DNA from 3 places in the Trinickia sp. NRRL B-1857 genome. Region 3 is predicted to be linked to each of the others. Evidence: predicted binding sites of a transcription regulator. Region 3 holds the regulator's gene; each other region holds the start of a gene.
The links. The regulator FNR, encoded in region 3, switches genes on or off when oxygen is low (the NO sensors DNR and NnrR bind a similar motif). The targets are predictions, from matches to a motif close to TTGATNNNNATCAA.
Positions count from the first base shown of each region.

Region 1: AB1286_RS22695 (universal stress protein) is a predicted target of FNR. The motif match lies at 5,156-5,169, and genes of this name have one in related genera.
Region 2: clpB (ATP-dependent chaperone ClpB) is a predicted target of FNR. The motif match lies at 2,666-2,679, and genes of this name have one in related genera.

Region 1 is NZ_JBFLUK010000011.1:348,792-355,832, forward strand. Features, by position in the region: gene AB1286_RS22670 (hypothetical protein) at 1-260, opposite strand, end outside; gene AB1286_RS22675 (BlaI/MecI/CopY family transcriptional regulator) at 250-645, opposite strand; gene AB1286_RS22680 (MFS transporter) at 762-1,964, shown strand; gene AB1286_RS22685 (c-type cytochrome) at 1,986-2,573, opposite strand; gene AB1286_RS22690 (cytochrome C) at 2,665-3,873, opposite strand; gene AB1286_RS22695 (universal stress protein) at 4,126-5,085, opposite strand; gene AB1286_RS22700 (heavy metal translocating P-type ATPase) at 5,376-7,041, shown strand, end outside.
Region 2 is NZ_JBFLUK010000001.1:511,584-518,624, forward strand. Features, by position in the region: gene clpB (ATP-dependent chaperone ClpB) at 51-2,648, opposite strand; gene AB1286_RS02365 (Rrf2 family transcriptional regulator) at 2,752-3,243, opposite strand; gene AB1286_RS02370 (group III truncated hemoglobin) at 3,483-3,983, shown strand; gene moaE (molybdopterin synthase catalytic subunit MoaE) at 4,014-4,505, opposite strand; gene moaD (molybdopterin converting factor subunit 1) at 4,523-4,780, opposite strand; gene AB1286_RS02385 (molybdopterin molybdotransferase MoeA) at 4,818-6,074, opposite strand; gene thrC (threonine synthase) at 6,209-7,041, opposite strand, start outside.
Region 3 is NZ_JBFLUK010000001.1:326,298-333,338, forward strand. Features, by position in the region: gene AB1286_RS01525 (Acg family FMN-binding oxidoreductase) at 1-538, opposite strand, end outside; gene AB1286_RS01530 (zinc-dependent alcohol dehydrogenase family protein) at 767-1,756, shown strand; gene fnr (fumarate/nitrate reduction transcriptional regulator Fnr) at 1,781-2,557, opposite strand; gene AB1286_RS01540 (universal stress protein) at 2,841-3,323, shown strand; gene AB1286_RS01545 (universal stress protein) at 3,481-3,963, opposite strand; gene AB1286_RS01550 (acetate/propionate family kinase) at 4,039-5,268, opposite strand; gene phbB (acetoacetyl-CoA reductase) at 5,463-6,215, shown strand; gene AB1286_RS01560 (PHA/PHB synthase family protein) at 6,338-7,041, shown strand, end outside.

The sequences.
Region 1 (7,041 bases), on a different contig from region 3:
AAGACGACGGCGAACGGCAGGCAGGCGGCGATCAGTACCCATCGATTGACGCGATCGGCTACCGGATCGGGCTCGCGAAGCGCCCAGCCGCATAGCCAAGCCGCCGTCAATAAGGCCGGAGCGACAGGAAGCAAGAGGCGTATCCAAGCCTGACGTTCGGCGCTCGTTGGGTTCGAGCGCGGCGCGGCGATGGCAAGCGGTTGGAGCGCGATACCGCCGAGTACGAGCATCAGCAACGTCAATAACGATTCACGTTCCATCGCTGCGACTCCTTTTGGCACGGATCGCCTGCTCGAGTTCTTCGAGGAGGACCGGGTCGATTTCGCCGACGGCATCGACGAGCGTCGCAACGGCGGCACGCGGTGTGGTACCGAGAAAGCGAGTGACGAGTTGTCGTGCCCGGGCGCGCTCCACATCGATACGATCGACGGCGGGACGATAGACGAATCCGCCTGCAATGCGCTCGCGCGTGATGAGCCCTTTTTCCCGCAAGCGGTCGACGACCTTCGCCGTGGTGGTATAGACGCGGCCCGCCGGCGCGCCGAGGCGTTCGTGCAGGGCACGTACCGAAGCGGTGCCAAGCTCCCAGAGCACGGTCAATGCCGCATACTCGAGGTCGTCGGCAGGTAGACGGTATCGATTCATTTGGCTACATTACGACGGCTGTCGTAGCCGCGTCAAGCGCGGATTTTCGAGGGATAGCGCCGGCGCCTCCATGGCGTCGGTCCGTTCGAACCGTATTCGTGGAAGGTGGGAAGCGAATGAGTACAAATTCGCGGGCCGGTGTCCTGCGGCAGATACCCAGCAGTGTTTGGATACTCGGTTGCGTCAGCCTGCTCATGGACGTCTCGTCCGAAATGATCCATAGCCTTTTGCCGATGTTTCTGATGACGAGCCTCGGTGCGAGCGCCGCCACCATCGGGATCATCGAGGGCGTGGCCGAGGCCACCGCACCTATCGTCAAGCTGTTTTCGGGGGCGTTGAGCGACTATCTGCACAACCGCAAATGGCTCGCGGTGACTGGCTATGCGATGGGCGCACTCAGCAAGCCGCTGTTCGCGATCGCACCGACGATCGGCGTCGTCGCTACCGCGCGCATCGTGGATCGCATCGGTAAAGGCATTCGCGGCGCGCCGCGCGATGCGCTCGTTGCCGACGTCACGCCTTCGCATTTACGTGGGGCGGCCTTCGGATTGCGGCAATCGCTCGACACCGTGGGCGCGTTCTTGGGGCCGCTGTTGGGCGTGACGGTCATGCTGGCTTGGCGCGATAACTTCCGGCTCGCATTCTGGCTCGCCTTGATTCCCGGGTTGCTGTCTGTGGCCGTACTGGCATTGGGAATCAGAGAGCCACGGCGCGAGGGAGAGCGCACGCGCGGCAATCCGATTCGCTGGAATAGCATCAAGCAATTGAGCCGTTCCTACTGGTGGGTCGTGGCGGTCGGCGCGTCTTTTTCGCTCGCGCGCTTTAGCGAAGCGTTCATCGTCTTGCGAGCCATGAAGAGCGGCGTTCCGATCGCGCTGGTCCCCCTCGTGATGGTCGCCATGAACGTCGTCTATGCGTTATCCGCGTATCCGTTCGGTAAGCTCGCCGATCAGATGAGCCATAACCGATTGCTGGTGGCGGGGCTGATCCTGCTGATCGCATCGGACGTCGTATTGGCGCACGGCGTGCATTGGACGGTTGTCGTCGCCGGCGTGGTGCTCTGGGGACTGCACATGGGTATGACGCAGGGATTGCTCGCGGCGATGGTCGCGCATACCGCGCCTGCTCAACTGCGCGGGACCGCGTTCGGCTTTTTCAATTTGTTGAGCGGCGTGGTCACGGTGGCCTCGAGCGTCATCGCCGGAGCATTGTGGGATCGTGTCGGCGCAGCGGCGACGTTCTATGCGGGCGCGGCCTTCGGCATGACTACGCTGTTGCTGCTTGCGACCGCCGGCCGGCTTCGCATCGCCAAACATTGAGCCCGCTTTACCGCATCGGCGCTATTGCGACTGAAGGAACGTCGTGACCGCTTTCGCATCGTCCTTCCCGAGCGTATGCGCGACGGCCGACATCACCGGGGCGTTCGCGCGCGTCCCGTTCTGAAATACCTCGATTTGGCGCATGAGATAGTCGGCATGTTGCCCCGCAAGTCGGGGGAATTGCCCGTTTCCGTGTCCTTGCGCGCCGTGACACGACGCGCACGCCGGCACGCCCTTATCGGGCAGGCCCTGCTCGAAGATCTTTTGTCCCTCGGCAATCAGCGTGGCGTCGCCCGTGCCGCCCGTTGTGGCAGGCTGTTGCGAATAGTAGTCGGCGAGCGATGCGACCGTTGCGTCGTCGAGTTGCGAGGCGATGGCCCACATATAGGCGCGGGCATCCGATTCGCCGCGAACGTGTTGCCGGAAGCCCTTCAACTGCGCGACGAGATAGTCGGACGTCTGCGCGTTGAGTTTCGGGAACATCGGCGATTTGCTGTCGCCGCTCACGCCGTGGCAGGCGACGCACAATTGCTTGGCAAGGCGACCGGCGTCTTGCGCGCGTACCGAAGGGGCGCTCAATAGCACGCTACAAATAATGAGCGGCAACATGGCCGTAATCGCCGACTCGATGCGGCAACGCGGTGGCTTTTTCATTTTCCGGCCCATCCAATGAGTTGCGTCTGTCTTTGAGTGCGCTATGTCAGAACGCGATCCAAGCCAATAAGTACAGTGTATTGTTGTCGCTGGCATTGCGTCCGTTGCCGTCGTAGTTGTAGCGTGCTCCGTTGAACTTGAGGAACCACGTGTATTGGACCGATAGCTTGACTTGGGGAATCGGCAAGTAATCCGCCTCGAGAATGACTCCGTTCGAATTCGGCGTTCCGTTCGCACTGCCGGTCACTGGCGCCGCGCCATAGAGTCCGGGGTCGTTGCTGCCCGTCGTTTGAAAATACGCGAGCGTGCCGCCGTATTTCCGTCGGAAGTAATAGGATGCTTTCGCCTTGAACGTGTTGAGCGTGTCGGTCGAATTGGTCGGCGTTGGGCCGGCGCCTATGCCGCCGCTCGGGAAACTCGCGTCCCAACTTTGCTTCTCGTGTATCCAGGTGGCCTGCGCGGTGATCGAATGCGTGTAGGTCAGATATTGATATTGAGTGTCGAATGCGTAGTCGGTGAAGCGGTCGGTGGGTGAGATGGGGATCGTATTGTCCGGATACTTGTCCGCGATAAGACCGTATGTGCCGACCATGAGCGAGTGCGCACCCCACTCGGCATTGTAGGCAAGCCGCCAATAGGGGTTGTTTCCGGATAAGCGCGCAACGCCGCCCGGACTCGATATGTCCTGACCCGTGCGCAGAAACGAGAACATCCGATCGGCGGTTCGGTACAACCCGAATTCCGCATAGATACTGCGTTGCCAAAACGCATAGGCCGTCAAGCCCGCGACTTGTTGCGCGAGCCCGCCGTCGATCAGCGTACTGGCCATCGGCGTCAGCGAGACACTGCTCGATGCATAGGGATAGCCGAATGCCGGCGTACTGTTCCAAACATCCGACGCCGTCGGGTTGTTGTTGAGCGTCATCCCGTAGATGAAATCGATGTCGCCCCGCGTGAATTGGCCGGCGGCGCGAATATCGGTGTTGTCGATACCACTATGATGGGCGATGCCGTCGTAGGTCCATTGCACGAATGCGCCGACGGGCCCCGCGATTCGACCGCCGTAGAAAAGGCTGGCCTGTTGCAACGCGATGTCGCCGTTGCGGACGAAATCGTATTGATCGTTTCGGATCGTTCGCGTATTGGTTTGCGAAAATTGAACCATCCCCGCGAGCGGGATCGTTTTGTTGTTCGTCAGCGTATAGCCGCTCAGCTTAAAGAATCGCCCGAACGGAGTCAGTTCGGGGAAGCTCACGTGGCAAGCTACGCAGGCGAGCCCGGTCTGCCTCGCGAATGCGGGGACCGCTTGTGCGACGTGACTAAGAAGCCCAAGCGTTGCCGCCATGAGCATCGCTGCATACCGCGCGCGAACATTGCGCTTTAGCGTGGCAATCATCGCACCCCCCCGACTACTGCTTTATGTCTCTCGGTTTATAGGACAATTCGAGCAAAAGATGTAATTTAAGTGTGCCCTGTTGTTCGAACTAACACATACACGCGTTTCAAATTAACCGGCAGTCGCTTGTGCGTGTACAAGCAATAGCGGCGTTTCAGTTAAGCGGCCGACATGCTCGGCAACGCTGCCGAGCAGCCATCGCGAAGGACCGCGTCGGCCGTGCGTTCCCATAACGATTAAGTCGGCCCGCCAATCGTGCGCCTCACGAACGATTGCGTGGGGTACGTCGTCGCTTATGCGTTTGGTTTCGACGAGCGAGGCACTCGCTTCGCCGCATCGATCCGCAAGCAGCGGCTCGACCTTGGCGAGGGTGCGCGTTCCCTCTTCGACGAAAGCATCTTCGAGGACATCGATCGGGACGAAGTCGCTCAAACGCACCGCTCGGTCGACGACATAGATTGCTCTGCCAGCCGTAGCATGCGTCGCGAACCGCAGGCCGGTGCGAAGCGCCTCGGCGGCTTGCGCGCTAGCGTCCACGGCAAACAAAATGCGCCGCGCCGCGCGAACCGCGTCGGCGCGATAGGTCGCGGGCACGATGAGAACGGGGCATGGTGCGAGACCGGCCAATGGAGTCGATACCGTGCCCTCGACCCATCGAAGCAATCCGTGGTGCTGGCGAGCGCCGACGACGAGCAATTGAGCGTCCCATCTTTGCGCTGCATCGATCAAGGCATGCGTGACGTCGCTGCCGTGTTTGGACAAATCGATCGCTTCCGATTCGACTTGGATATCGCTTCGTGCGAAAGCCGCGCGTGCCGTGGCGAGCGCTTCGTTCGCATCCCTTAGCAATTCCTCGCGGGCCGCCTTGAGCACGTCGCCGGTGAAGGTGCCGGTCGGCATTAGCGTGCGGGGGTTTTCCGCGACGCTGACGAGCAGGACCCGACCTCCCGGTGCCACGACCCCTTTCGCGTACGCGATGGCGCGTTCGGACGCGACGGTGGAATCGACGGCGATCAAGACCCGACCGGGCAGGGTGCAGGCAGGGCTGATTGGAGGAGTCGATGCGCTCATGGTTCGGCCCTCGTCGATGTGGGTTCGGTATTTCGTAGATCTATTGTGTTGGCCGAACCGTTCTGATTGTTTGATTGAAATCAATGCCGGCGAAGGTGCGTAATGCGCGATTGATGAAGATCTGTTAAGCGCAAGCAGAGTGACGAGCGCCGGCAGCGCGCGCCGTGACACGCTTGCTTCAGATCAAATCGCGGCCGGCGCCGGGTCATAGCATTGGACTCATGCCTGGCAAACCTTTCCGCTCAGCGGATGATCCATCGCGCTTTTCAGGCGCGAATCCACGCAGCGTCATGTCGCGCGCTTTTCGTTACGTCGATTTCGCTTTGCTGATCGTATCGACGGCGACGCTCGCTGTGGGCGGCGTGTGCATCGCGCTAGAGGCTCGGGCGCTCGCTGGAGCGCTTTGGTTTTCCGGTGCGGCGGCCATAGGGGTCGCATTGACCGTATCGATCGTACAAGGGGTGATTAGGCGCCAGGCCGGGGTGGACATTTTGGCGTGGATGGCGATCGCGCTTGCGCTCGCGCTCGGGGAAACGCTCGCGGCGGCCGTCATCGCGCTGATGGTGGCGAGCGGTCGTGCGCTCGAGCAGTATGCGGGGAGCCGCGCGCAGCGCGAAATGACCGCATTGTTGAGCCGCGCTCCGCGTCAGGCGAACGCATTGAAAGACGGCGAATGGCATTCGGTTGCGCTCGACGCCGTGCAGCCCGGCGATCGGCTGCTCGTTCGCAGCGGCGAACTCGTACCCGTCGATGGCTCGCTTGCCGGTGTGGCGGACCTTGATGAAGCCACGCTGACCGGCGAATCGGCGATCGTGCGGCGGCTATCGGGCGAAGCGATATGTAGCGGTGTGCTCAACGCGGGCGTCCCGTTCGAGATGATCGCGTCGGCCCGCGCGGCGGACAGCACGTTCGCCGGCATCGTGCGCATGGTACAAGCGGCCCAGCGCGAGCGGAGTCCGGCCGCGCGATTGGCCGATCGCTACGCGCTGTTCTTCGTCCTCGTTTCCGTGGCGCTCGCCGGTGCGAGTTGGATCATGGCAGGGCAAATCTCGCGTGCGCTCGCGGTGCTCGTGGTCGCAACGCCCTGTCCGTTGATTCTCGCCGTACCCGTTGCGATCGTATCCGGTATGTCGAGTTGCGCGAAGCGAGGCATTCTCGTCAAGGGCGGCGGCGCGTTGGAGCGGCTTGCCCAGGCGTCCATTCTCTTTTTCGACAAGACAGGGACGCTCACCAAGGGTCACGCGCGTTTGGTCTCGATCGAGTGCGGTCCCGAAACGACGGAGGCGGCCGTGCTGTACTACGCGGCCTCGCTCGCGCAAGCATCCGCCCATGTCATCTCCGAGGCTTTGACGATCGCGGCGCGCGAGCGGGGCGTGCGCTTGTCGCCGCCGTCGGCCGTGGTCGAAACCGCCGGCGCGGGCTTAACGGGCCAAGTGGAAGGCCGGGCGGTGACGATCGGCGGCTTCGCCTACGTAAGCGCGGCGACCCGCGTTGCGCAGTGGAGCGCTGCCGTGCTTCGCACGTTGAGCTATGAGGGGCAAGCCGCGGTATTCGTCGGTGTCGATGGTGCGATGATCGGAGCCGTACGGATGGCGGACCAGCTGCGCCTCGAAACCCCGAGAGCGCTGCGCCTGCTCAAGCGCGAAGGGATCGAGCGGCTGATCATGCTGACCGGCGATAGGCGCGACATCGCCGAAACGGTCGGCGCGTTATTGGCCGTTACCGAAGTGCGCGCGCAACAAACGCCGGCCGATAAGCTCGACGCGATTCAGGCCGCAAGAGCCGACGGAATCGTCATCATGGTGGGCGACGGCGTGAACGACGCGCCTGCGCTCGCCGCGGCAGACGTTGGCGTCGCGATGGGCGCACGCGGGGCCGCGGCCTCATCGGAGGCCGCCGACGTCGTTCTGCTCGTCGATCGTCTCGATCGTTTAGTGGATGCGTTGCGGATTGCAC
Region 2 (7,041 bases), 190 kb from region 3:
AATGGCCGAGCGCGTGAACGCTCGGCCATGACTAGACGACTATCGCGCCGTTAATGCACCACGCGCTCGAACACCAATTTGCCGCCTTCCACTTCGACGGGAATGACGTCCTTGGGCCCGAAGCGACCCGCAAGAATAAGCTTGGCGACCGGATTCTCGATCTCTTGCTGAATCGCCCGTTTGAGCGGCCGCGCGCCGAACAGCGGATCGTAGCCCACCTTCGCAATCTGCTCGAGCGCCGCATCCGACACCACGAGCTGCATGTCGAGCTTCGCGAGACGCTCGTGCAAACGCTGCAATTGGATCTTCGCGATCGACTCGATATTGTTGCGATCGAGCGAATGGAACACCACGACCTCGTCGATCCGGTTCAAGAACTCGGGTCGGAAATGCAGCTTGACCTCTCCCCACACGGCGTCGCGCACGGCTTCCTGCGGTTCGTCGGCCATCGATTGAATCATTTGCGAACCGAGGTTCGACGTCATGACGATCACCGTGTTCTTGAAGTCGACGGTACGTCCCTGGCCATCGGTCATACGGCCATCGTCGAGCACTTGCAGCAGCACGTTGAAGACATCGGGATGGGCCTTCTCGATTTCGTCGAGCAAGATCACGCTGTACGGCTTGCGGCGCACCGCTTCCGTCAGATAACCACCTTCCTCGTAGCCGATATAGCCCGGCGGCGCGCCGATCAGCCGCGCGACGCTATGCTTTTCCATGAACTCGCTCATGTCGATCCGAATGAGGTGCTCCTCGGAATCGAACAGGAACGAGGCCAGCGCTTTGCACAACTCGGTCTTACCGACGCCGGTCGGCCCAAGGAACAAGAACGAGCCGTAAGGCCGGTTCGGATCGGCCAACCCGGCGCGCGAGCGACGGATCGCATCGGCCACGGCCACGATCGCTTCGTCTTGTCCAACCACGCGCTCATGCAACTTCGCTTCGATCTGAAGCAGCTTCTCGCGCTCGCCTTGCATCATTCGCGCAACGGGGATCCCCGTTGCGCGGGAGACCACTTCGGCGATCTCTTCCGCACCGACCTGCGTGCGCAGCAGACGCGGTTGCGTCGGATTGTTCTGCTCCTTCGCTTCGGCTTGCGTCACTTGCTTTAAGCGCGCCTCGAGTTCGGGCAGCTTGCCGTACTGGAGCTCGGCCACCTTCTCGAGCTTCCCTTCGCGCTGCAAGCGTACGATCTCGGCGCGCGTCTTTTCGATCTCTTCCTTCAGCTGCGCACTGCCCTGCACGGCCGCCTTCTCGGCCATCCAGATTTCCTCCAGATCGGAATACTCGCGATTGAGCCGCTCGATTTCCTCCTCGATCAGTTGCAGCCGCTTTTGCGACGCCTCATCCTTCTCCTTCTTCACGGCCTCGCGTTCGATCTTCAACTGGATCAAGCGGCGATCGAGCCGGTCCATTTCCTCGGGCTTCGAATCGATCTCCATCTTGATCTTCGAGGCGGCCTCGTCGATCAGATCGATTGCCTTATCGGGCAGAAAACGGTCTGTAATATAGCGATGCGAAAGCTCCGCCGCGGCGACGATCGCCGGATCGGTAATCTCGACGCCATGGTGCAGCTCGTACTTTTCTTGCAGCCCGCGCAAGATGGCGATGGTGGCTTCTACCGACGGCTCGTCGACGAGCACCTTCTGAAAGCGCCGCTCGAGTGCCGCATCCTTTTCGATGTATTTGCGATACTCGTCGAGCGTCGTCGCGCCGATGCAATGCAGCTCGCCGCGCGCAAGCGCGGGCTTAAGCATGTTGCCGGCATCCATCGCGCCTTCGGCCTTGCCCGCGCCCACCATCGTGTGGATTTCGTCGATGAAAACGATCGTCTGGCCTTCGTCGCGCGCGATGTCTTGCAAGACAGCCTTTAGGCGTTCCTCGAACTCGCCGCGATACTTGGCACCCGCGAGCAACCCAGCCATGTCGAGCGACAACACGCGCTTGCTCTTGAGCGACTCGGGCACCTCGCCATTCACGATGCGTTGCGCCAAGCCCTCGACGATCGCCGTCTTACCGACACCGGGTTCGCCGATCAGCACAGGATTGTTCTTCGTGCGGCGCTGCAAGATTTGGATCGAACGACGAATTTCGTCGTCGCGGCCGATGACGGGGTCGAGCTTGCCGGCCCGCGCGCGTTCGGTCAGGTCGATCGTGTACTTCTTCAGCGCTTCTCGTTGGCTCTCGGCGTCGGCGCTGTGCACCTGCGCACCGCCGCGGACAGCCGCGATCGCCGCCTCGAGCGACTTACGGGTGAGACCGTACTGACGCGCGAGCCGCCCCGCTTCGCCCTTGTCGTCGGCCACGGCGAGCAAGAACATTTCGCTCGCGATGAACGTATCGTTGAGTTGCTGGGCTTCCTTGTCGGCCTGATTGAGCAAGCCGTTCAGCTCGCGGCTGATCTGCACGTTGCCGTCGGTGCCCTGCACCTGCGGCAGGCGCCCGATCGCCTCGTTCAACGCGGTTTGCAGGGCCTGCACATGCACGCCGGCACGCGAAAGCAGCGAGCGCGCGGAGCCGTCTTGCTGCGCCACGAGCGCGGCCAGGACGTGAAGCGGTTCGATGTACTGCTGGCCCCGACCCACGGCGAGGCTTTGGGCATCGGCGAGCGCTTCTTGGAATTTGGTGGTGAGCTTGTCGATTCTCATGAAGAGACCTCCAATTTTTGACTATCACCAAAATGAGGTGCTCTCGGCGGGTTTCAAGCGCTATTTTTGCTTCGCCGTGCCAGGTTTATGCGTTGAACCCGTCCTAAGTCGCCGCAATCGGCACCACGGGCCGGGTGTTCACACTCCCGACGGCGGGCAAACCGAGCAGCTCGGCGAGCGGCGCCGCCGGGCCCGCGAGCTCGCCCAACGTGTATCGATCGAGTTCCGCAAGGAACGCGCCGCGCGCCGCTTCGAATACATGCTTGAGACGGCACTGCGGCTCGATGACGCAGCGGCGCGGCTCGGCACCTTCGCGCGGAAAACAACCAACCAGCGCAAAATCGTTCTCGGTTCCGCGCACCACCTCGCCGATCGTCAAGCTCAACGAGCGCGCATTGAGTCGCAGGCCGCCGTGCCGTCCTCGCACGGTCTCGATCCAGCCCAGTTCGCCAAGCCGCTGAACGACCTTCATCAGATGGTTCTTGGAAATGCCGTAGGCGTCCGAAATGTCGTGGATCGTCGTTAGGCCCTCGTCGCGCACGGCCAAGAACAGCAGCACGCGCAACGCGTAATCGGTGTAGTCGGTGAGTCTCATCGGCAGGCAACGGCTCGATTGGCGCGCGGCGAAAGCGGCGGGACGCAGTGCGCCCCGCGGCAAAACCTCACCGCGCGAAGGGTTGTATGGGCGGCGGCTTGACCATAACATGCATTGGCCGCGCAGGTAATATCATGTGCGCTCGGCGCTTTCCCAATAATTTAGCGTGCTTTGCACGCGGTTTGCGGGGGATTAGATCAAAAACCGCTTTGGACTTTCGTACTTAGATGCCGCCCTCCATGAATTCGAACGACGCGCCCGTAGCAAGGCCCCTCGCGCGTCACGGCGAACCCACCGCTGAGAACATCCGCGAACTGGTGTATGCGTTCTATGATCGCGTGCGTGCCGATGCGCTGCTGGGACCGGTATTCGACGCGGTATTGGAAGGCCGGTGGGACGAGCACTTGCCGAAGATGTGCCTGTTCTGGGGCAGCCTCGTACTGGGCGATAAGCGCTATCGCGGCAACGTCCAACAAGCGCACCAGCCCCTAGAGGGCATCGAACCGCAACATTTCAGCCGTTGGCTGCGTTTGTTTCTCGATACGGTGTGCGACCGCTACGAACCGGCGGCCGCCGTGCGTTTCATGGAACCTGCGCTCAGAATTGCGCAAAGCTTGCAGTTGAGCCGTTTCGGCTGGGATTATGCGATTCCGCCCGAGCAGCAGGCGCTGCTCGATCGCATCGCCCCGAAGCGTCCACGCGACGATTTGTCGCATGAACAACCGGGGCGCGAGGGCTGATCGCGTGGCGATACGGGCGACCGACGGGCGTCAGCCCGGCGGCGTGTCATCCGAGGCCGCATTGGCCCCCGCAATCCCCCAGCGGGCGAGCGCGGCATCGTCGGCCACACGGGCGTCCACCCAGCGCGCGCCGTTCGGCGTCGTCTCTTTCTTCCAAAACGGCGCCTGGGTCTTCAAATAGTCCATCACGAACGAGCAGGCGTCGAATGCGTCTTGTCGGTGCGCAGACGTCGCTGCCGCCAACACGATCTGGTCGCGCGGGAAAAGTTTGCCCACGCGGTGCACGATCAGCACCTCGGAGCCCGGCCAGCGCCGTTTCGCTTCCTGCTCGATGCCATCGAGCGCTTTTTCGGTCATGCCCGGATAATGCTCGAGCTCCATCGCCTCGACGTTTTCGCCTTCGCTCAAATCGCGGACGGTCCCGACGAACGCCACCACGGCACCGATTTTGGGATTCTCGGCACGTAGCGCCGCGATTTCGGTCGACAGGTCGAAGTCTTCCGTTTGCACGCGAACAGTCATTTGCTGGCTCCCGATCCTCAGCCGCCTGTGACGGGTGGGAAAAACGCCACTTCGCACCCGTCGGTGAGCCGTGCGCCGGCATCCGTCATCGTGTGGTTGCAAGCCATACGCAGGGCGCGGCCCTCCGCGAGCGCTTCGGACCATGCGCCCCCGCGCGTACGCAGCCATGCCCGGACGTCGCCGACGGTGGCAATGCCTTCCGGCACCGTCACCGCTTCCCCGGCGAGGCCGACCGCCTCGCGCACGCTCGCAAAATACTTAAGCTCGATCTTCATATTGGATTACCGTTTCGGCGCCCGCAGGCGCACCCCGTCAGCCTAGCAATTCGGAGAATGGAAGAAAACGCACCGTCTCGCCGGCGCTGATCGCGTGATTCGGCGGATTGTCGATCAAGCCGTCTCCCCAAACGGTCGAAGTCAACACCGCGGAGCTTTGATTCGGGAACACATCGAGCCCTCCCGCGCCATTAATGCGGGCACGCAGGAATTCGTTACGCCGATCGGCCTTCGCTTGCGTGAAATCGGCGCGCAGCGAGATGGCGCGGGGCTCGACGTCGCGTACGCCCGACAGACGCAACAAAAACGGCCGCACGAAAAGCAAGAACGTGACGAAGCTCGAAACGGGGTTGCCCGGCAAGCCGATGAAATGGGCCTCTCCGCCTCGGGGCGACGCCGCGTCGCGGCGCACGGCGCCGAATGCTAGGGGCTTGCCCGGTTTCATCGCGATTTGCCATAACGCGAGCCGGCCCTGCGACTCCACAGCGGGCTTCACATGGTCTTCCTCGCCCACGGACACGCCGCCGGACGTCAAGATCAGGTCATGCTCGCGCGCCGCCGCGGCAAGCGCATCGCAGGTGGCATCGAAACGGTCGGGGACGATGCCGAGATCGGTCACGTCGCAGTTCAGGCGCGCCAGCAGCGCCCGTAGCGTGAAGCGGTTCGAGTTGTAAATGCCGCCCGGCTGCAAGGGCTCGCCCGGCATAGTCAGCTCATCGCCCGTGAAGAACACCGCAACGCGCAGGCGCCGCGTGAGTTCGAGCCGTGCCGCTCCGATGGAAGCCGCCAACCCGAGCGCTTGCGGCGAAAGCCGAGTGCCGGCCGGCAAAATGACGGCCCCGCGGCGAATATCCGCGCCTTGTGCGGTGATCCACTCGCCCGCCTTCGGCGTATGCAAAATCGCGACGGCGTCGCCGTCCGTTTCCGTTTGTTCTTGCATGACGACCGCATCCGCACCGGGCGGAATCGGCGCCCCCGTGAAGATGCGCGCGGCCGTACCGGCGGCCAGCGGCTCGGGGCGATGTCCGGCGGGCACGCGTTGAGAAACGGGCAGCCGGCGGTCGCCTTGCAATAGATCGGCGATCCGCACCGCGTAGCCGTCCATCATGCTGGTGTGCGTGGGCGGCACGTCGAGTGCCGATACGACGTCGGCGCTAAGCACCCGGTCGAGCGCAGCGAGCGTCGCGACCGATTCGGTTTCGGCGATGGGTGCGGCTGCGGCAAGCAACGTGGCGAGTGCTTCGGCCGTCGACAGAAGCGGCGCGCGGGGCGTCAATGGAGATGGCGTGGACATCGGCAAGCGATTCTCGCTGCGAAAACTCCCATTGTAGCGAGGCGTCGGCCGATCGGACATAGGACTAGCGGCAAGCTGCGCGTGGGCGCAACTCGCCTGCCGTCTTGATGGGAAACGTAAAGCGCCCTTCGCCGTCAATCGCCCGTGTGGTCGGCGATGAACGCCTTCACCCGGGCTGCGTCGGCCGGGAGTACGTCGAAGCGCTGCGGGAGCGATTCGAGCCCGGCGAATGCAGCGGGCCGCTCGGGATCGCGCCCGAGCGCTTCAAGAATCGTCTCGCCGAACTTGATCGGCTGCGCGGTTTCCAGCACGATCATCGGCACGCCGGGATCCAAGTTCTCGCGGGCGACCTTAAGCCCATCGGCCGTATGCGTATCGATGACCTGGCCGTAGCGCGCATCGACGTCGCGGATCGTTGCAACGCGATCGTCGTGCGTGCTGCGCCCCGAGACGAAGCCGAACTCCCGCACCCGTGCGAAGTCTCCGCTCGCGGCCAAATCGAACCCGCCCTTTTCTTCGACGTCGCGGAACAGTTGAAGCACGCGCCCCGGATCTCGGCCGAGCAGATCGAAGACAAAGCGTTCGAAGTTGGACGCCTTGGAGATGTCCATGCTCGGGCTCGTCGTGTGGTAAGTCTGCGCCGCGCCGCGCACGCGATAGCTGCCCGTGCGGAAGAACTCGTCGAGCACGTCGTTCTCGTTCGTGGCGACGACGAGCTTTTCGATCGGCAACCCCATCATCCGCGCGATATGCCCGGCGCAGACGTTGCCGAAGTTGCCCGACGGCACCGTGAACGAGACGCGCTCGTCGTTCGACTGCGTCGCCGCGAAATAACCCTTGAAGTAGTACACGACCTGGGCAACGACACGCGCCCAGTTGATCGAGTTGACCGTGCCGATCCGGTGCCGCGCTTTGAAAGCGTGATCGTTCGAGACTGCTTTCACGATGTCTTGGCAATCGTCGAACA
Region 3 (7,041 bases):
CCGCGAGCCGCACGCGCGCCTCGTGGGCATGGACGCAGGCCAGCTCGGCGCCCTCGGCCTGGACCGCTTGCGTCAGTCGCGCGCCGACTTCCGGCGCGATGGGAGCTTCTGAGAACGGGAGCCGCGTTGTGACCCGCGCCGTGATCGCATCGAATAAATCGGCGAGCCCCGTGTCGACATGTCCGCCCGGTACGAGCCGCAGGCTTGCCAACATGTCCGGGTCGGCCGGCGACGGAAACAGCGTGATGGCATAGGCGAGCCCGAAGCGGCTCAAGGCGACGCGAAGATTGAGCAGCGCGGCGCCGCAACTGATGACGAGCTCCCGGTCGTACGGATCGGCCACGGGCAGTGCGCGAAGGCGATCGGCGTTCAACGTGACCGTATCGCCGTCGACGATGAAGCGCCACGGCTGGGTGTTATGGCTCGACGGTGCGAGTACCGCGTATCGCAGCGCGAACCGCAGCTTCTCGGCCGGGGTGGCATCGGCCGCCAGTGCGCTCGCATCGACGGACCAAGCGTCTTGAATGTGTGTATCCATCGCAAAGCCTCCTAGAGGAATGCATGTGGTGAGTACTGGCCTCATGGCCGTCGTCGTTGCCGCGACGTTGGCGGCGCACCGCACCCGTCATGAACGATGGTGACGCGTGCGCACGGCGATCGCTTTGCTCTGCATCAAGACAAACCAGACGAATTGCGCTGAAATGAACGGCGAACGAGGCGGGTGAAACACTTCAGGCAACCGTCGGTTTCCGAGGGAGGCAGCGAAATGCGAGCAATGGTCTTCGATGGACGTAGTCCCGTGTTGCAACTGCGCGATCTGCCCGAGCCGCGGCCACGGCCGGGGCAAGTTCTGATCGACGTGCGCGCCTGCGGCGTTTGCCGTACCGACCTGCACGTCGTGGACGGCGAATTGACGCACCCGAAGACGCCGCTCGTGCCGGGGCACGAGGTGGTCGGGATCGTGGCGGGGCTCGGCGAAGGGGTGACGCAGTTCGCTTTGGGCGAACGCGTCGGCGTACCTTGGCTCGCGCATTCGTGCGGCCATTGTCCGTTTTGCGCGCGCGGCAAGGAAAATCTCTGCGATGCACCGGGCTTCACCGGCTATACGATCGACGGCGGCTACGCCGAGCGAACGGTCGCCGACAGCCGATATTGCTTTCGCCTGCCGGCGCGTTATTCGGACATCGAGGCCGCGCCGCTGCTCTGTGCGGGGTTGATCGGATATCGAACGCTGTCGATGGCGGGCGATGCCGAGCGCATCGGCATTTACGGATTCGGCGCCGCGGCGCACATCGTGGCGCAGGTAGCGCGTCATCAGGGCCGCGAGGTCTATGCGTTCACGCGCCGGGGCGATACCGCGGCGCAGGCGCTCGCGCTCAAGTTAGGCGCGAATTGGGCCGGCGCGAGCGACGAGGCCGCGCCTCGCCCGCTCGATGCGGCGCTGATCTTCGCGCCGGTCGGCGCGCTCGTGCCCACGGCGTTGCGCGCCGTGGTCAAGGGTGGGGTGGTGGTCTGCGGCGGGATATATATGAGCGATATCCCGTCGTTCCCTTACGACATGCTCTGGGGCGAGCGCCGTATCGTCTCGGTGGCGAATCTCACGCGCGACGACGGTCACGCATTCATGCGGCTCGCCGATACGATCGCGCTCGACATCGCGACCACGGTCTACCCGCTGGCCGAAGCGAATCGGGCGTTGGCCGACCTGAGAGAAGGACGACTCGCAGGCGCGGCAGTGCTCGCCGTGAGCAACTGATACCATCGCAAGGGCGGGCGGAGATCATACGCGCCCCAACTCGTCGAGATTGACGATACGGATTTGCTTGCCGTGCGATTGCACGAGTCCGTCGCGCTGGAATTTGGAAAACATGCGGCTCACCGTCTCGAGTTTCATACCGAGGAAGTTGCCCATTTCCTCGCGCGTCATCCGGAGATTGAATTCGGCCGCCGAATACCCGCGCGCTTTCATGCGGCTCGACATGTTCAGGAGGAACGCGGCAACGCGTTGCTCGGCGCTCATCGTGCCGAGCAGCATCATGAGCGACGATTCGCGGACGATTTCGCCGCTCATCATGCGCAGAACCTGCTGTTGAAGACGTTTGGACTCGGCGCACATCGACTCGAGCAGCGCGTAGGGAATGATGCATACGCTGCTGTCTTCGATGGCGATGGCGTCGCTGCTATGGTGTTCGGTGCACACGCCGTCGAGCCCAAGGACTTCGCCCGCCAAATGAAAGCCCGTCACCTGCTCGCGGCCGTCGCGATGCATGACGACGGTCTTGAACGATCCGGAGCGGATCGCGTAGATGCTTTGGAAGGTATCGTTTGCGCGATACAGCGCGTCGCCGCGCTTGATGATGCGCGTTGCGCTGACGATCGAATCGAAGCGCGTCAGCTCCTGTGCGCTCAGCGTCTGCGGCATGCACGCGGAGCGCATCGAGCAGCTCGCGCAATGCTGCGCGGTGCGGCGTTCGACTCCCTTGGGGGGCGCGCAAGCCGAGGCGGATTCTCTTGGCGCCGTCGCGACATCGGCGGCGAAGGTTGCTTCGTTGAACATACGACCTCCTCAAAAGGGCGGCGCGAGCGCAAAGCAGCGCGAGAAGTCCATCTCTTGATTGGCAGTATCGGAGGTCGGGCGCTATAAAGAAATCGGCGGCGTATGAAACTGCGGTAAGTGTTGTGGAAGCTTTGTAAGGGTTGTCCTACATCAACGCGTGGTAAATGTAATAAGCCCGACGAATGGACCGTTGATCGCCGTCAAGTCCGATGTTCCGTAGCGGACGCAGACTGTATGCCGTAAGCATAAAAACCATGGGCGATAGGCCCAGGAGGAATAACTTATGTACAAACGGATCCTGGCTGCCGTGGACGGCAGTCGTGGCGCGCGTCTCGCCCTCGATGAAGCCATCAAGATCTCCAAGGCGTCGGGTGCGGAAATCGTCGCCGTGTTCGTGGTCGAACACGCACCGCAGCTTGTCGACGTCGGTGCGGTTTATATGCCCGAGCAAGGCGCCGATACGGTGCAAGTCGATGCGGCGACCGCGGCGCTCGACGAAGCGCGCGAGTTGTTGCGCGAGCATGGCGTGAGCGGCGTCGCGCGCGCGCTCGACGCCTACGGCGACGGTATCGCCCAGGTGCTCGCACGCGCGGCGGACGAGTGCGAAGCGGACCTCATCGTCATGGGCACGCACGGCCGGCAGGGCATGCGTCGCGTGCTGCTCGGCAGCGTGGCCGAGGCGCTGCTACGCAAAGCGCATATACCCGTATTGCTCGTAAGGCATACGCCCGATAAGCAGGCCGACGAGCAAGCCGATACCCTCTAATCGTTGCGCGATAGGGCCGAGTGCCATCAAACCGGACTCGGCTCGAGACGAAATCCGCATGGCAACGATAACGAAACTGCGCCGGCCGATCGTGAGATGGGCCGGCGCAGTTCGTTTAAGTTTAGGTGCGGGCGCTTCGCATCGAATCGTGCGAAGTTTATCGAGCCGGTGCGGGAGCGACTTCTGCCGTGGCGTCGTGCGCCGGAACCAATAGCACAGGGCGCGACGAGATGCGTAGGAAGCGCTCGGCCACGCTACCGAGTATGAGACGGCGAAATCCGCGGCGGCCATGCGTTCCCATGACGACGAGATCGGCGCCCGTTTCGACGGCGACACGCAAGATGCTGTGCGCGATATCGTCTCCGAGTGCGCTTGTTTCGACGACTTTGGGGGTGCCGGTCACGCCTTCGCGTTCCATCTTCGCGAGGGCCTCCTTGTTCACGCGCGAGCCTTCCTCGAACAACGCGTCGCGCACGATCGACGGATCGTAGCCGGGTGCGTCGGCGCCGACGAGCGGCACGTCGACAACGTAAAGCGGGAACACTTCCGCGTTGAATTCACGTGCCAGGCGCAGGGCCGAATCGAATGCGCGCGCGGACGTTTCACTGCCGTCGATCGGCGCGAGAATGCGTTTATACATGTCGGTGCCTCGTCGTTTAATAAGAAGTAACGCCTTTATGATCGGCGGCAACGCACTGGCGTGTGCTGATCCAAATCAAGCGAGCCGCGTGCGCTCGCCCACGAGCGACCAGGCCGCGCGCGCGGCGATCCAAGCTTCGTTCGTCGGCTCGACGACGACCTTGACGCGGCTGGTCGGGCGCGAGATGACGTGCGCATTCGCGCGATTGGCCTCATCGTCGAGTTCGATCCCGAAGAGTCCGAGCGCGCCGCATATGCGCGCCCGAATCGGGGCGCTATGCTCGCCGATGCCGGCCGTGAAGACGAGCATGTCCAAGCCGCCGAGGGCGGCAGCGAGCGCGCCTGTCTCACGCACGATGCGATGGACATATAGGGCAAGCGCTTCTTTGGCGCGTTCGTTTTCGTGTTCTTGCGCGAGCAGTACACGCGGATCGCCCGATAAGCCGGATACGCCCTGCAATCCGGAGTGATGGTAGAGCAACGTGCCGAGTTCCTCGTGCGACAGGCCGCACACCTCGATTAGATGGAGCACGACGCCGGGATCGATCGATCCGCAGCGCGTGCTCATCATCAAGCCGTCGAGCGCGGAGAAGCCCATTGTCGTCGCTACGCTCGACAGGTCGTGCAATGCGCATAGACTCGCGCCGCTGCCCAAATGCGCGGCGATGACGCGGCCATGCGCGAGTTCGCCGAACGCCTCGTCGAGTGCGATCGACAGGTATTCGTACGACAGACCGTGGAAGCCGTAACGCCGCACGCCATCGTCGAACCAAGAATGCGGAAGCGGCAGCAATTGTTCGACGCGCGGCAATGTCCGATGAAACGCCGTGTCGAATACTGCCACTTGCGGGACGCCGGGGCAGGCTGCGCGCAGCGTATCGATCGCATCGATATTGTGCGGCTGATGCAGCGGTGCGAGCGGAATCAGGGTGCGCAGCTCGCTCAGCACGTCGTCGTTCACGATAACGGGCTCGAAATAGTGCTGACCGCCGTGCACGACGCGATGCGCGACGGCGGCCAAGCGCAGATCGGGCCACGCGCGGCGCAGCCATTCGATGACGGGCGTAAGCGCCTCGCGATAAGGGTCAACGTTTGGGGCGCCGTTACTGCGCGCCAGCGTGCGCGGCGCGGCGCCGTCGACGACGAACGTCATTTCGCCGTCGATGCCGTCGGTGCCGCCGATTCCCTCGACTTCGCCGCTCGCAAGGGCGAGCCTGCCCGCTTGGCCGGAAGAGCAATCGAACAAACCGAACTTGATGCTTGATGAACCCGCATTCAGGACGAGAACGGCATGCTGCTCTGGCATTTTTTCACTCCTTTAGTCGGTCGATATGGCGGGGACTGTAGTCGGCGCGGCGGCTGACCCCGTTGACGCCGATCAACCCAGAGACCTTGCGAGGCCACTAGAGTGGAGCACGACCCTTTGTTGTTATTGGCCGGATGCGGCACCCACTTCGCTTCCGCGTTTCCGGGGTCTTCTCACTACTTCGAGGAGCAGCCATGTCCGCTTCAGTTCGACGCATCGCATTCGTAACCGGGGGGATGGGCGGCCTGGGCGCCGCCATCAGCCGCCGTCTGCACGATGCCGGCATGACCGTCGCGATGTCGCATTCCGAGCATAACGATCACGTCTCGACGTGGCTTACGCGCGAGGCGGAGGCCGGGCGCCACTTCCACGCCTATGAATTGGACGTTGCGGACTTCGATTCGTGCGAGCGTTGCGCGCGGCGCGTGCTGGACGAGTTGGGTCCGGTCGATATGCTCGTCAATAATGCGGGCATTGTGCGCGATGCGACGTTCTCGAAGATGACCAAGCGCGAATGGGATGAGGTGATGCATACCGATCTCGATGCACTTTTTAATGTCACCAAGCAGTTTTTCTCGAGCATGCTCGAGCGCCGCTTCGGGCGCATCGTCAACATCGGCTCGGTAAACGGTTCGCGCGGCGCGTACGGGCAGGCGAACTATGCGTCGGCCAAGGCCGGCATCCACGGGTTCACGCGCACGCTCGCACTCGAGAGCGCACGCCATGGGGTGACGGTCAACACGGTCTCGCCGGGCTATCTCGACACGGCCATGCTGGCTTCCGTGCCGGAGGACGTCATGCAGAAAAAGGTGTTGCCCCAAATCCCCGTCGGCCGCCTGGGCCGCCCGGAGGAAGTCGCCGCGCTGGTTGCATTTCTTTGCTCGGACGATGCCGCATTCATCACAGGCGCGGATTTGGCGGTAAACGGCGGGATGCACATGCAATGAGCGACTCGACGGATGGACAAACGCAGCCGGTCAGCACACCGGATATTCGCCGCGAGTATGACCGCGGGACGATCGCGCACGCCGACGGCGACGACGCGTCGATCGCGCTGTTGGACGCCCGGATGCGAGAAGGCGCGGGCCGCGCGGTGCAAGCGGACCCGACGTGCGATTGCGCATCGCCGCAGGCCACGCCCGCCGATGCGCTCGATCGCGCCGCGCACGCCCTGATCGCCGCGGCGACCGGCGGGCTTTCGCCGGCCTCGGCACTACTCGCATGGATCGACTGGGCCGTGCATCTGGCGGTCTCTCCGGGCAAGAATGCCTCACTCGCGGTCCAAGCCATGCAAGACTGGCTGCGAACTTGGCCGGAATGGACGTACGGCCTCGCGGCATCGCGTACGGCCAAGGAAGACGACCAGGCCGATCCTCGTTTCGCCGATGCCGCTTGGAATGCATGGCCGTTCAATGCTTACCGGGACGCGTTTCAATTGACCCAGGCTTGGTGGCAGCAAGCGAGCTCGGGCGTTCGCGGCGTCGAGCCGCATCATCAGCGGCTCGTGCAATTTTTCGCGCGCCAGTGGCTCGATGCGTTGGCGCCGAGCAACTTCGCGGCGACCAATCCGGTCGTGCTCTCGACAGCCATGCGCACGGGCGGGGCGAACTTCGCGTTCGGCGAGCGCAATTGGCTGGAGGACTACGGGCAATGGGTCGAGCGCTTGTCGGGTTCGAGCCGCAAAGCCAAGCCTACGTTCAAGCCGGGCCGGGACGTGGCGACGACGCCCGGTAAAGTCGTTTGGCAAGGCCCGCTGTGCGAGCTGCTGCAATA